4 regions of the Synechococcus sp. R50.1 genome follow, and region 2 is predicted to be linked to each of the others. Evidence: predicted binding sites of a transcription regulator. Region 2 holds the regulator's gene; each other region holds the start of a gene.
The links. The regulator NtcA, encoded in region 2, controls nitrogen genes in cyanobacteria. The targets are predictions, from matches to a motif close to GTANCNNNNGNTAC.
Positions count from the first base shown of each region.

Region 1: the regulator NtcA is predicted to act here: its motif matches at 1,704-1,717, upstream of fmdA (formamidase).
Region 3: the regulator NtcA is predicted to act here: its motif matches at 1,725-1,738, upstream of NW870_RS10580 (circularly permuted type 2 ATP-grasp protein).
Region 4: the regulator NtcA is predicted to act here: its motif matches at 1,652-1,665, upstream of glnA (type I glutamate--ammonia ligase).

Region 1 is NZ_JANSIN010000017.1:12,767-15,914, forward strand. Features, by position in the region: gene NW870_RS06210 (FmdB family zinc ribbon protein) at 102-407, opposite strand; gene fmdA (formamidase) at 418-1,623, opposite strand; gene thrS (threonine--tRNA ligase) at 2,066-3,148, opposite strand, start outside.
Region 2 is NZ_JANSIN010000055.1:11,310-14,457, reverse strand. Features, by position in the region: gene eno (phosphopyruvate hydratase) at 1-1,213, opposite strand, end outside; gene ntcA (global nitrogen regulator NtcA) at 1,452-2,126, opposite strand; gene NW870_RS11455 (M61 family metallopeptidase) at 2,400-3,148, shown strand, end outside.
Region 3 is NZ_JANSIN010000045.1:17,003-20,150, reverse strand. Features, by position in the region: gene NW870_RS10585 (glycosyltransferase family 39 protein) at 1-1,632, shown strand, start outside; gene NW870_RS10580 (circularly permuted type 2 ATP-grasp protein) at 1,810-3,148, shown strand, end outside.
Region 4 is NZ_JANSIN010000036.1:8,796-11,943, forward strand. Features, by position in the region: gene trxB (thioredoxin-disulfide reductase) at 1-1,319, opposite strand, end outside; gene NW870_RS09535 (hypothetical protein) at 1,440-1,619, opposite strand; gene glnA (type I glutamate--ammonia ligase) at 1,806-3,148, shown strand, end outside.

The sequences.
Region 1 (3,148 bases), on a different contig from region 2:
GGCATAGCAATAGCGCTGCGGAGCAATAATGCACGGGGCCAGAAGGCTTTTTTCAATAGCCCAGGCGTCTTACCCTAGCCTGAAACAACTATGTCTAATAACTAATGGTGCAACATCCAAGGTCGCCCACAGGATTGGGAGCGATATTTTGGCGAGTTTGGATCAGAATTTGAGTGCTGTTCACGCTTGATCAGTTTGGGTTCTCTTCCCCCCTTTGAAATAGGCAAAGAGCTGGAAAGCTGAACCATGGGAACTGAAATGAGACGTTTCCCTTCCTGATTGCAAGAAGGACAATAGGCCGGATCTCGATATTGAGATAAGGGCCGCCATACCTCAAACTCCCCACAGGTTTGACACTTAAACTCATACAGCGGCATCTTCCTATTCCACCCCCTTGAACGAGGCATCGGATAACATTCACCTAGGGAGAATATCTATGTCGAAGATTTGCGTAGGAACAGCCACCGTACAGCAAGCATTGGGAATATCGACGATCCCACTCACTCTGCCCTCCACCGGTGCAGAACTGAGCAGCAGATAAGCTTGTTCTCCCGTAAAGCCGAATTTTTTCAGATATTCGATGGCATTTAAGCAGGCGCGTCGATAGGCAATGTGAACATCCATATAATGCTGCTTACCTGTAAGCTCGTCCACAGAAATGCCCTCAAACACAAGGTATTCCGAGTAACGTGGCTCAACAGGGCCGGGCTTAAAAATGGGGTTAACCAATCTGTACTTCTCAACACCACCCTTGATTAGATCGACGTGGAGATCGATGTAGCCCGACATCTCAATAGCGCCACAAAAAGAGATCTCCCCATCCCCTTGCGAGAAGTGAATATCTCCCATCGACAGCTTGGCACCCTCCACGTAAACCGGGAAGTAGATCCGTGTTCCTTTAGACAGGTTTTTAATATCGCAATTACCGCCGTGCTCTCGCGGGGGCACCGTCCGAGCCGCTTCAGCAGCAACCCGCTCATACTCTGACTTGGGCAAAGTTCCCAAAATTGCGTTCTTGGGATTGGGCAAGGCGGCCAGCACAGGCTGATTGCCGGATAGCCCCGCGCCGTAAGTGCGCAAATCGGGAGCCGAAGCGACCAGCTCAGCTTCCCGCTTATTCCAAGCCGCCAGCAACTCGTGAGATGGGGCACAGCCAATGAGGCCGGGGTGAATGATGCCGGCAAAGCGCACATGGGGAATGTGTCTGGAAGTGGTGTAAATGCCTTGAAAATCCCAGATGGCTTTGGCCGCGTTGGGAAAATGATCGGTGAGGAATCCCCCTCCATTTTCTTTGGCAAAAATACCTGTAAACCCCCACTCGTCTCCCGGCAGTGGCCCAATGTCTAACAGATCGACAACCAGGATATCTCCAGGCTGGGCGCCGTTAACCCAAATAGGCCCACTCAAAACATGGACAACGCTTAGGTCAACCTGCTCAATGTCGGAAGGATCATCGTTGTTTTTGATTTGCCCATCCGTCCAGTCTTTACACTCAATTCGGAATACCTCGCCAGGGTTTACAGAAACCACAGCGGGAATATCAGGATGCCAGCGGTTGTGACCCGGTAGATCCTGTTGATCCATTGGCTTAGTCAGGTCAACTTTAAACAGCGTTTTGGGCATGGGATCCTATCCTTGAGTCATCACTCTGCGGTCAGACTTTGAATGCACAAAAGCCTATCTCCAATAGAGAAGCTAATACTGTAGTAAAAGCTACAATTCATAGTGCTGTTATCTACAATCGCAGAGCGGGAGATGAGGAGCTTAGATCGACAGGCTATTTCACTGCAATTCAAAGTAACTATCAATCAATTCACCAAAGTAACGGCCAATCCATTCGGCGACAGATCGATTTAGCCGTCAGCTCCTAAAGCGTTGCAGGATCCTCTCCAGAAAATCCCTAGAGAACATGGTGGGTTGTCGGCCAAATCCTGATTTTTCAATTAGCCCCCTTGGCTTCCCTTGAGAAAGGGAAACTCAAGCTCTTTCTTGAGATCCTCAGAACCTGGGATCCTCAAGTTCTGAAAACCCAGTTGCCGCAAGCCAGGGATCCCGAATGCCCAAGCTAGTCAAGTGCCTGTAGCTGGGCTAGGAAATCTGCCACCGTCAGGGATCCCAGCTCCTGCCGATGGCGCTGGCGCACGCTCACCGTTCCTGCCGCTTGTTCCTGTTCCCCCACGATCAACATAAAAGGGATCCGGGCCTTCTCGGCATTGCGGATTTTTTTGGGCAAACGATCGCTGTCGGCATCGATGTGGACGCGGATCCCGTGTTCTCGCAGTTGATCCCGCACTTGGGTGGCATAGCCCAAATACTGATCGGAAACGGGCAAAATGCGCACCTGTTCCGGGGCCAGCCAGAAGGGAAAATCCCCAGCGTATTCTTCGATGAGAATGCCGATGAGTCGTTCCAGCGAGCCAAAGGGAGCACGGTGAATCATCACCGGACGCTGCCGGGATCCATCCTCAGCTACGTATTGCAGATCAAAGCGCTGTGGGTTTTGGTAGTCCACCTGAACCGTGCCCAGTTGCCACTCCCGATCCAGCGCGTCGCGGAAAATAAAATCCAGCTTCGGCCCATAGAAGGCTGCCTCTCCGATCCCTTCAAAGTGGGGCATCGACAACTTCTCCACAGCGCGACGGATGGCATTTTCGGCTTTGTCCCAATCTTCGGGGGATCCCAGATATTTGTCCGACTTGGGATCCCGGAAGCTGAGGCGGGCGCGAAAATCCTTGAGCTTGAGCTTATCGAAAACCACCAAAATGAGATCGACAACCTTGAGAAACTCCTCCTCCAATTGATCGGGGCGAACAAACAAATGGGCATCGTCCACCGTGAAGCCACGCACTCGCGTCAGACCTCCCAATTCCCCCGATTGCTCGTAGCGATAAACGGTGCCGAACTCGGCATATCGTAGGGGCAAATCGCGGTAGGATCTCAGCTCGGATTTGTAGATTTGGATGTGAAAAGGACAATTCATCGGCTTCATGACAAAGCCCTGTTCAGCCGCACGCGCCTGCTCATTCTCCGACATCATGGGAAACATATCTTCCCGATACTTTTGCCAGTGGCCGGAGATCTTGAACAAGTCCACACGGGCAATATGAGGGGTAACCACCGGCAGGTAGCCCCGCTTGAGCTGCTCCTG
Region 2 (3,148 bases):
GCAGCAGTTGGTTGTACTTGGCAATGCGCTCGCTGCGGCAGAGGGATCCGGTTTTGATCTGCCCGGCACGGGTGGCCACCGCCAAGTCGGCAATGGTGGTGTCTTCCGTCTCGCCAGAGCGGTGGCTGATGATGGTGCGAAAGCCGGCTTGAACTGCCAATTGGATGGCCGAGACGGTCTCCGTCAGGGTGCCGATTTGGTTGGGCTTGATCAAAATGGCGTTGGCGGCGGCGCTGTCGATACCCTTTTGCAGGCGGGTCAGGTTGGTTACAAACAGGTCATCTCCCACCAGCTGTACCCGGGATCCCAGTTGAGCGGTCATGGCTTGCCAACCGGCCCAGTCTTCTTCCGCTAGCCCATCTTCAATGGAAAGGATGGGATAGTTGGCCAGCAGTTGCTGGTAGTAAGCCACCATATCAGCCGCGCTGTGGGCTTTGCCCTCAAAGTGATATTGCCCATCCTGCAGCAGCTCGTTGGCGGCCACATCCAAGGCCAAGGCGATATCTGCTCCCGGTTTGTAGCCTGCCTGTTCAATAGCCGTCATCAGCAGATCCAAAGCCGCCGCATTGGAGTCGAGATCAGGAGCAAACCCCCCTTCATCCCCCACACCGGTGGACAGCCCCTTCTGCTGCAGCACTTGTTTTAGTACCGCAAACACCTCAGCCCCGTAGCGCAGCGCCTCGCGAAAGCTGGCCGCTCCAATGGGCACAAGCATAAATTCTTGAATATCGACGTTGTTGTCGGCGTGGGCGCCGCCGTTGAGCACGTTCATCAGCGGCACCGGCAGCAGGTTGGCAAAGGGCCCCCCCAGGTATTTGTAAAGAGGCAAGCCCACTGCTTCCGCAGCCGCTTTGGCTGTCGCCAGAGAAACTGCCAAAATAGCGTTGGCCCCCAGGCGGGACTTGTTGGGGGTGCCGTCCAGGTCGATCAGCAACTGGTCAATACGGGCTTGGTTGAGGGCATCTTCTCCCTGCAGCTCCGACTGGATGGGGCCAAGGATGTTTTCCACCGCCCTCAGCACGCCCTTACCGCCGTAGCGTTTGGGATCCCCATCCCGCAGCTCATGGGCCTCGAAGGTACCGGTCGAGGCACCGCTGGGAACCTGCGCCAAGCCCGTTGCTCCATTGGCTAGACCCACCAGGGCTTCTAGGGTGGGACGCCCTCGCGAGTCGAGGATCTCATGGGCGGTAATCCACTCGATGGCCGTTTCCACAGTTACACCTCAGCAATTGGCTAGATAGCTCTGGCCAAAGCCAGATCCCCCCATAGACTAGTAGGTTTTTGCCCGCGATCCGGTCAGCTTCCAGAAAACTTTAAGTCTGTCCTTCGGGCACAGAGATTCTTCAAGGCTGCAGCAGTAGATTGAACATAGGCCGGCCAGAGCTTCAACCAGCCGTCGAGCGGGGTTTGCCTGGGCAAGGTGCTACTCAGGAGGTGTTCTCCTCTTCCTTCTAGGCAAAGCGATGGCTCAGCCGCATCGGGTCGTGTACGGTGATCTTCTTCTTGTGAATGGAGATGTACTTCTTCTTGCGCAGCTCTCCCAACAGGCGGGTGATGGTGACGCGGGTTGAGCCAATGGCCTCGGCAATGGCCTGGTGAGACAGCTTGAGATCGATGGTGACCCCATCTGGGCCAGGCACCCCGAAATCGCGACAGAGAATCAACAAAAAGCTGACCAGACGGGATCCCATGTCGCGATGAGCCAGTGTCTCGATCATCATCTCCGTTTGCAAAATGCGGGACGACAGGCTTTTAACCAGCAACATGGCCAGTTCGGCGTTCTCCTGCAAGGATTTTTCCACCTGCTCGATCGGCAGAGAGAGTAACTCGGTAGGTGTAAAAGCCACCGAGTGATAAAAGCGGTCGGAGCGCTGTCCCGTGATAAAGGAGAGCACGCCGAAGATGCTGTTTTCGCGCAGGAGGGCAACTGTGATTTCCTCTCCCATTTCGTAGACCCGCGAGAGCTTAACGGCTCCCTTCACCAAAAAGTAAACCCGCTCCGCCGGATCCCCTGGAAAAAAAATGGTCTTCCCGCGCTCAAACGTTTCGATAACCGGAGGATGGTGAGGGCCTCCCAATTGCTTGAAGGCTGTGATCAGAGATTTTTCCGCTACGGCCACCGCCATACTCATCAACCTTTTAAGGTCAGTTTATACCTAAGATCAACCTATTAAGATCAATCTAGAAGCATTAGGCTAGGTTGCAACCCCTTGACTTCAGAATTTACGAGGATACCAAGATTTACCCTAAAGTAGAAGGTTCTGCCTAGGTATCTTTGTAGCACGCGCTACATTTTTAAGTCTCGTTGCTGCTCTCCAGCCAAAGGCAGAGGTTAGGATAGGAGCCATTGCCGCTGGGGGCTGCGCCAGCCCTTGGCAGTAGAGGGTAGGGTGGGTTCTATGGGGATCCCAGAGGTTATCGTTGCTGCACCTTCTCAACTGAGCCGCCAGCATTTCACAGTGCGGATGCCGGATCCGGCCAATCACCTGCTGGAGGTGGAACTGCAGATCCAAGAGGTGGATCCAGAGGTGCCTTTGCGGCTGCGACTGCCGGTGTGGACGCCGGGATCCTACTTGGTGCGGGAGTATGCCCGTCATGTGCAGGAGTTTCAGGCGGCAACTGAGCAAGGGATCCCTTTGGCCTGGCGGAAGGTGGATAAGAATACCTGGCAAATCGATCCGCCGGGTTCTTCTGCTGTGAAGGTGTGCTATCGGGTCTATGCCTATGAGCTGACGGTGCGCACGAACCATCTGGATTTGACCCACGCCTATTTCAACGGGGCAGCGCTCTTCCTCTACGTGCCCGGTCGCGAGCGGGAACCCTACACTTTGACGGTGATCCCCCCCAAGCCGGATTGGCACATCGCCACCAGTTTGCGGCCTTTGATCTCCTCTTCTGGGGATCCCGCTTCCGGCCAGTCTTTTGTGGCAGAGGACTATGACGAGCTGGTGGATAGCCCGGTGGAGGTGGGTCCACATCGAGTGCAATCGTTTGAGGTGGAAGGGATCCCCCATTACTTTGTGGTTTGGGGGGCGGGCACTCTGGATGTGGAGCGGGCTGTCGCTGATGCTAAGGCGATTGTCAAAACCACAGCCGCGTTTTTCGGTGGGCTACCCTACGACCGCTACTGGTTCATTGTGCATTTGTC
Region 3 (3,148 bases), on a different contig from region 2:
GATCCGACGCGGCTGCGCTGGCAACAGGAGCTGTTGCACCTGGGGCTGTTGGTGTTGGTCTTTGCCCCGATCTACCTCTACGACCTGCCCAACATCCCTTTTCAGATCAATACTGACGAGATTGTGATCACCTCCATGGCCCGTCGCGCCTCAGGGGTGCGCTATCCCGATATCTTTGGGCTGATGCCGGAGTATTTCTATTTCCCCCGCTTCATGTTCAGCCTCTTCGGCGGCCTGACGCGGCTGATGGGGGGAGTCACGCTGCTCAATGTGCGCACGGTACATGCCGCCTTCGGGGTCGTCACCATTCTGGTGGCCTACGGGTTTTTTCGGGCATTTTGGGGATCCCGTCTGGCCTTGGCGGGGGCGGCCCTCTTGGGATCCAACCACGCCTTGCTGGGCATCAGCCGCATGGCCATGCGGGAAAACCTGATTGTGCTGGTGGAGTGTGCGGCCCTGGCCTTGCTCCTCAAGGGCGTGCGGGAAAAAAATCCCCTGTTGCTCTATCTGGGGGGAGGAGCGGCGGCTTTCTCCCTCTACGGCTATTTGCCGGGGCGGGTGGTGATCCTGCTGGGGTTGCTGTTTGGAGTTCTGTACCTGCTCCTGGGCCGGGAGGATCTCCGAGGAGAAAACAAGCAAGCTAATCCCCTCTGGGTCCTGGCTAAGCTGACGGTGCCCGCGGCGCTGGGCTTTTTTCTGGTGGCTGGGCCCATTCTGGTGGCCACGGTCACAGCACCTGCGGTGAGCGCCGAGTACTCTCGCCAACAATTTCTCTTTTTCCCGGAAGGGCGGGCGTTACAACAGATGTGGGTGAATGCGGCTACGCCAGAGGAGGCGGTCTGGCGCAACATCTTCAACGGCCTGAGTATGTTCAACGACCCCGGCCAGCACGACCGCGGCTACATCTATCCCAACTACGGCCATGCTTTTGTGGATCCCTTGACGGGGGCTTTGATCTGGCTGGGGCTGGGATCCGGCCTCTACCGCCTTTTCAAGAAGCGCAGCCAGCCCCACGACTGGCTCTGTATCGGCAGCTTCCTATTTCTCTACCTGCTGTTTAGCTTGGCCATCACCAAAGCCCCCAACTACACCCGCCTGCTGGTGATCCTGCCCTTTGTAGCCTATCTAACCTTGGAAGGGATCCAAGTGCTGGCAGGTCTCCTGGAACGCTGGGGATCCCGGGCCGGGAGTTGGCTGCCGGCGGCGGCGATGGCGGGGGCAATCCTGCTGATTGGGGGGTGGAACCTGGCCATTTTTGGAGACTTTGTCCACAAAGGCTGGACGCAGGGCAACGATGTGGGGGCCACCGGGCGCTATGTGGCAGCTCGCCAAATGGATCCCGACTACCGCTTCTATCTGGCCGCCAGCGCTGCCTACCCCTATTTCGGCTGGGGGGAACCCCACTATTGGCAAAGCTGGATCCAATTTTTTGCCGGACGGGAACAAAAGGTAGCGGTGTTTTCCCCTGAGGTGTTGCCCATCCAGGCGCTGGAGCCACCGTTTACCCTGTTCATGAACGAGTGGGTATGGGATCAGCAAGGGGCAGAACTGCAACGGCGTTTTCCCAGCGGACGGTTGCACCGGATCCCTGCCGAGCGGGGGCTATGGGCCTTTGAGGTGGTGGATCCCTAGAGCTCCCCCCCTGGTTTGGCCAACCCACCGTCCGCGGGACGGAGTCCTTTCGCGTCAGCGGGACGGAGTCCTTTCTTTTTACCAGGCTAAAAGTAGCTGAAAGCACACTATGCAGATCCAGAGCCGCCAACAGTAGAAGAAGTAGAAGAAGATGATAGCGTTCCAGGGATCCCAGACGTGCGTTTTGATGCCTACGACCCGGGCGAGGGGTTTTACGACGAGCTGTTTTTGGGGCGTAACCAGCCCCGTCCTGAGGCGATCCCGCTGATTGAGCGCATTCATTCTCTGGAAGAAGGGGAACTGCAGCAGCGGCAAACGGCGGCGCAGGCGGCCCTCTTTCAGATGGGGGTGACCTTCAACGTCTATGGCGATAGCCAGGGCACAGAGCGAATTTTCCCCTTTGACATTATTCCCCGTATCGTCTCAGCTTCCGAGTGGCAGCGGCTGGAGAAGGGCCTTAAGCAGCGCATCCACGCCCTCAACCTGTTCATTGACGATGTCTATCACGACCAGAAGATCCTTAAGGATGGGGTGATCCCTGCCGAGCTGATCGAAACGGCCAAGGGATTTCTGCGGCCCTGTGTGGGGCTCAACCCACCGGGGAGAATTTGGTGCCACGTCACCGGCACCGACTTGGTGCGGGATCGGGACGGGACTTGGTACGTGTTGGAAGATAACCTGCGCTGTCCGTCGGGAATCTCTTATGTGCTGGAAAATCGGCGGGTGATGAAAAGCACCTTTCCCTCCCTGTTCAACACCATGGGGATCCGCCCGGTGGACGACTACCCTAGCCATTTGTTGGATACTCTGCTTAACCTGGTGCCGCACCTAGCCAACCCAACGGTGGTGGTGCTCACCCCCGGCATCTACAACTCCGCCTACTTCGAGCATTCTTTCCTCGCCCAGCAGATGGGGGTGGAGCTGGTGGAAGGGCGGGATCTGGTGGTGGCCGATGGCTATTTGCAAATGCGCACCACCAAAGGGCTGCAGCGGGTGGATGTGATCTACCGCCGCATCGACGACGACTTCATCGATCCCCTTGCTTTTCGCCCTGATTCCCTCTTGGGGGTACCCGGCCTGTTTGAGGTCTACCGGTCGGGGCGGCTGGCGATCGCCAACGCTTTGGGAACGGGGGTGGCGGACGACAAGGTGATCTACGCCTATGTGCCCCAGATGATCCGCTACTATCTGGGAGAGGAAGCCATTTTGCCCAACGTGCCCACCTACCTCTGCTGGGATCCTAAGGATCAGGCGTACGTACTGGAAAACCTGGACAAGCTGGTGGTGAAGGCAGCCAACGAGTCAGGCGGCTATGGCATGCTGATGGGATCCCAGGCTACACCGGCAGAGCGGTCTGCTTTTGCTGAGAAAATCCGCGCCCAGCCGCGCAACTACATCGCCCAACCCACCCTGTGCCTTTCTCGCGTGCCCACCTTGGTGGATCGGGGAGAAGGCCCCCGTCTAGAACCCTGTCATGTGGACTTGCGGCCCTATATCCTCTACGGCAAAGAGATCT
Region 4 (3,148 bases), on a different contig from region 2:
GTCGGGGTGCCCGCCACCCCCCCTGCCTCTGCAATCTCCGGATCTTTCTCAATATCGATCTCCACCACGTGCAGCTTGTCCGAGAACTCATCGATGATCTTGTTCAAGATCGGCTTGAGGGCATGACAAGGGGCACAGGTGGGGGCGGTGTACTTGACCATGAGCAGGCGATCGCTTTCGTGGTAGAGTCGCCGCAGGGCATAGCTCCCCTCATGGCAAGTCTTGCTGAAGTCTAAGTCATCCTGTCCATTTTCCTCAAAGCTGGCCTCCTCAACAGCAGGATCCCCAGCAGACTCTGCCGCAGAAGTCGCAGCAGGGCTGGGTTCAGGATGGCTTTGGGGAAGGACGTGATACTCCTGGGCCAAGCCGTGTTCCGAGAGCCAGCGCTCTGCCAACATGGCCGCCATACAGCCAGTGCCGGCAGCGGTAATCGCCTGACGAAACTCGTGATCCTGCACGTCGCCGGCGGCAAACACCCCCTCCACACTGGTGGCCACGGATCCCGGGCGGGTGACGATGTAGCCGACTTCATCCAGTTCCAGTTGTCCTTTGAACAAGTCGGTGTTGGGCTTGTGGCCAATGGCATAAAATAGGCCACCCACTGACATCTCGCGTATTTCGCCGGTTTGGTTGTTCCGCACTTTCACCCCGGTCAGGCGCAGGCCGTCGCCCATCACTTCCACCGCCTCGGTGTTCCAGTGCACAGTGATCTTGGGGTTGTTGAGAACACGATCCTGCATGGCCTTGCTGGCCCGCATTTTGTCACTCCGCACCAGCATATGCACATGGGATCCAAACTTGGTCAGGTAGGTGGCTTCCTCACAAGCAGTATCGCCGCCGCCAATGACCACCAGTTCCACCCCTCTGAACATAGGCATAGCCCCATCGCAGATCGCACAGGCCGACATGCCCCGGTTCCAATAGGTCTCCTCTCCGGGCAGGTGTAGGCGCTTGGCTGTGGCCCCGGTGGCGATGATCAGGCTGTGGGTGCGCAATTCCCGCTCGTCAGAACGGACGACAAAGGGCCGCTGGCTTAAATCGACGAAGGTGACATCTTCAGTGTAGAGTTCCGCCCCCCACCGCTGCGCTTGGGCTCGCATGTTCTTCATCAGTTGGGGGCCGGTGATGCCTTCGGGAAAGCCCGGAAAGTTTTCCACCTCGGTGGTGGTCATCAGTTGCCCGCCAGGGATCCCGCCCGCCTGGAACCCCTCGAACACGACCGGCTTCAGGTTGGCACGCCCAGCGTAAATGGCTGCTGTAAACCCGGCAGGGCCGGAGCCGATGATCACCACATTCTCAACCCGATTTTGCTCTGCCATCCGATGTCTCTCCTTCTGCAACAGGACTAAAAGTCAAACTCATAACGACTACGCTTTAGCTTAACACCCTTTGGCAAACCGGGCGAGCTGGGGGCCTGCTGATCCTAATTTTCGCTCGCCTCAGGCAACCGGGGCAGGGTTTTGCCCGCCCCATCCGGTTATTTCTGCCCAGAGGTTGGCAGGGTGGCGGCCATTGCTCAAGTTCTGGATCCCCAACACCCCATCTGGACTGACCAAAACCAACAGGGAAAGGGGAGCGACTCCGATGAGCGAAAAAGCGGTGTCCGAGATAGCCAGCAAGTGGGTCAGAAGGCCAGGCTCGAAGCAATTTTGTATCAGAAACTACAAAATGCCCGTGTTGGCCTTTCTAGGATGAGTGAGCGTTTTTGGCCTGTCTGGGTCGAAGCGTGGGGATCACCTGCTGGGATCCCATTTATTCAGCCACAGTTCCCCCAGTCTTAACCGCAACCCAATCAGGAGAGAGTAATGGCATCCACGCCCCAAGAAGTGCTTCAGATGATCCAGGACAACAACGTCCAGATGGTGGATCTCAAGTTTGTGGATATCTTTGGCACCTGGCAGCATGTTTCCTTCCACACCTCGATGATTAAAGAAGAAACCTTCACCGAGGGGCTCCCCTTTGACGGATCCAGCATCCGGGGCTGGAAAGCGATCAACGAGTCTGACATGTACATGGTGCCGGATCCCAAGACGGCTTGGATTGATCCCTTTCTGGAGGTGCCCACCCTCAGCATAACTTGCAGCATTGTTGAGCCGCGCACCGGCCAGCCTTATAGCCGTTGTCCCCGCAGCCTTGCCGCCCGTGCCGTTGCCTATCTGCAATCGACGGGCATTGCCGATACCGCCTACTTCGGGCCGGAGGCAGAGTTTTTCATCTTTGAGGATGTTCGTTTCGACCAAACCCAAAACTCGGCCTACTACTTCGTGGATTCCATCGAAGGTCGCTGGAACTCGGGCCGCGAGGAGAAAGGCGGCAACCTGGGCTACAAGCCTCGCTACAAAGAGGGCTATTTCCCGGCCCCGCCCACCGATGCCCATCAAAACATCCGTACCGAGATGCTGCTGACCATGGGCAAGCTGGGGGTGCCTATCGAGAAGCATCACCACGAGGTGGCTACCGGCGGGCAAGGGGAGCTGGGCTATCGCTTCGCCGATCTGATCACGGCTGCCGACTACATGATGGTTTACAAATACGTGATCCGGAATGTGGCCCGCAAGCACGGCAAAACCGTCACCTTCATGCCCAAGCCCCTGTTTAACGACAACGGCACCGGCATGCACACCCACCAGTCCCTCTGGAAGGATGGCCAGCCTTTGTTCTATAGCGAAGGCACCTATGCCAACCTGAGCGAGACGGCTCTCTACTACATCGGTGGTCTGCTCAAGCATGCCCCGGCGATCCTGGCCTTCACCAACCCCACCACCAACTCCTACAAGCGCTTGGTGCCCGGTTTTGAGGCGCCGGTGAACCTGGCTTACTCCCAGGGCAACCGTTCCGCCGCCATTCGCATTCCCGTGACCGGCAACAATCCCAAAGCCAAGCGTCTGGAGTTCCGCTGCCCGGATGCCACCTGCAATCCCTACATCGCCTTCTCGGCCATGTTGATGGCAGGTCTGGACGGGATCAAGAATAAGATCCACCCCGGCGAGCCCTTGGACAAAGATATCTACGATCTGGAGCCGGAAGAGCTGGCCAAGATCCCTTCCACGCCTGGATCCCTGCTGGATGCTCTGGAAAGCTTGCAGAAGGATCATGCCTTCTTGCTGGAGGGAGGCGTCTTCACCGAAGATCTGATCCAGACCTACAT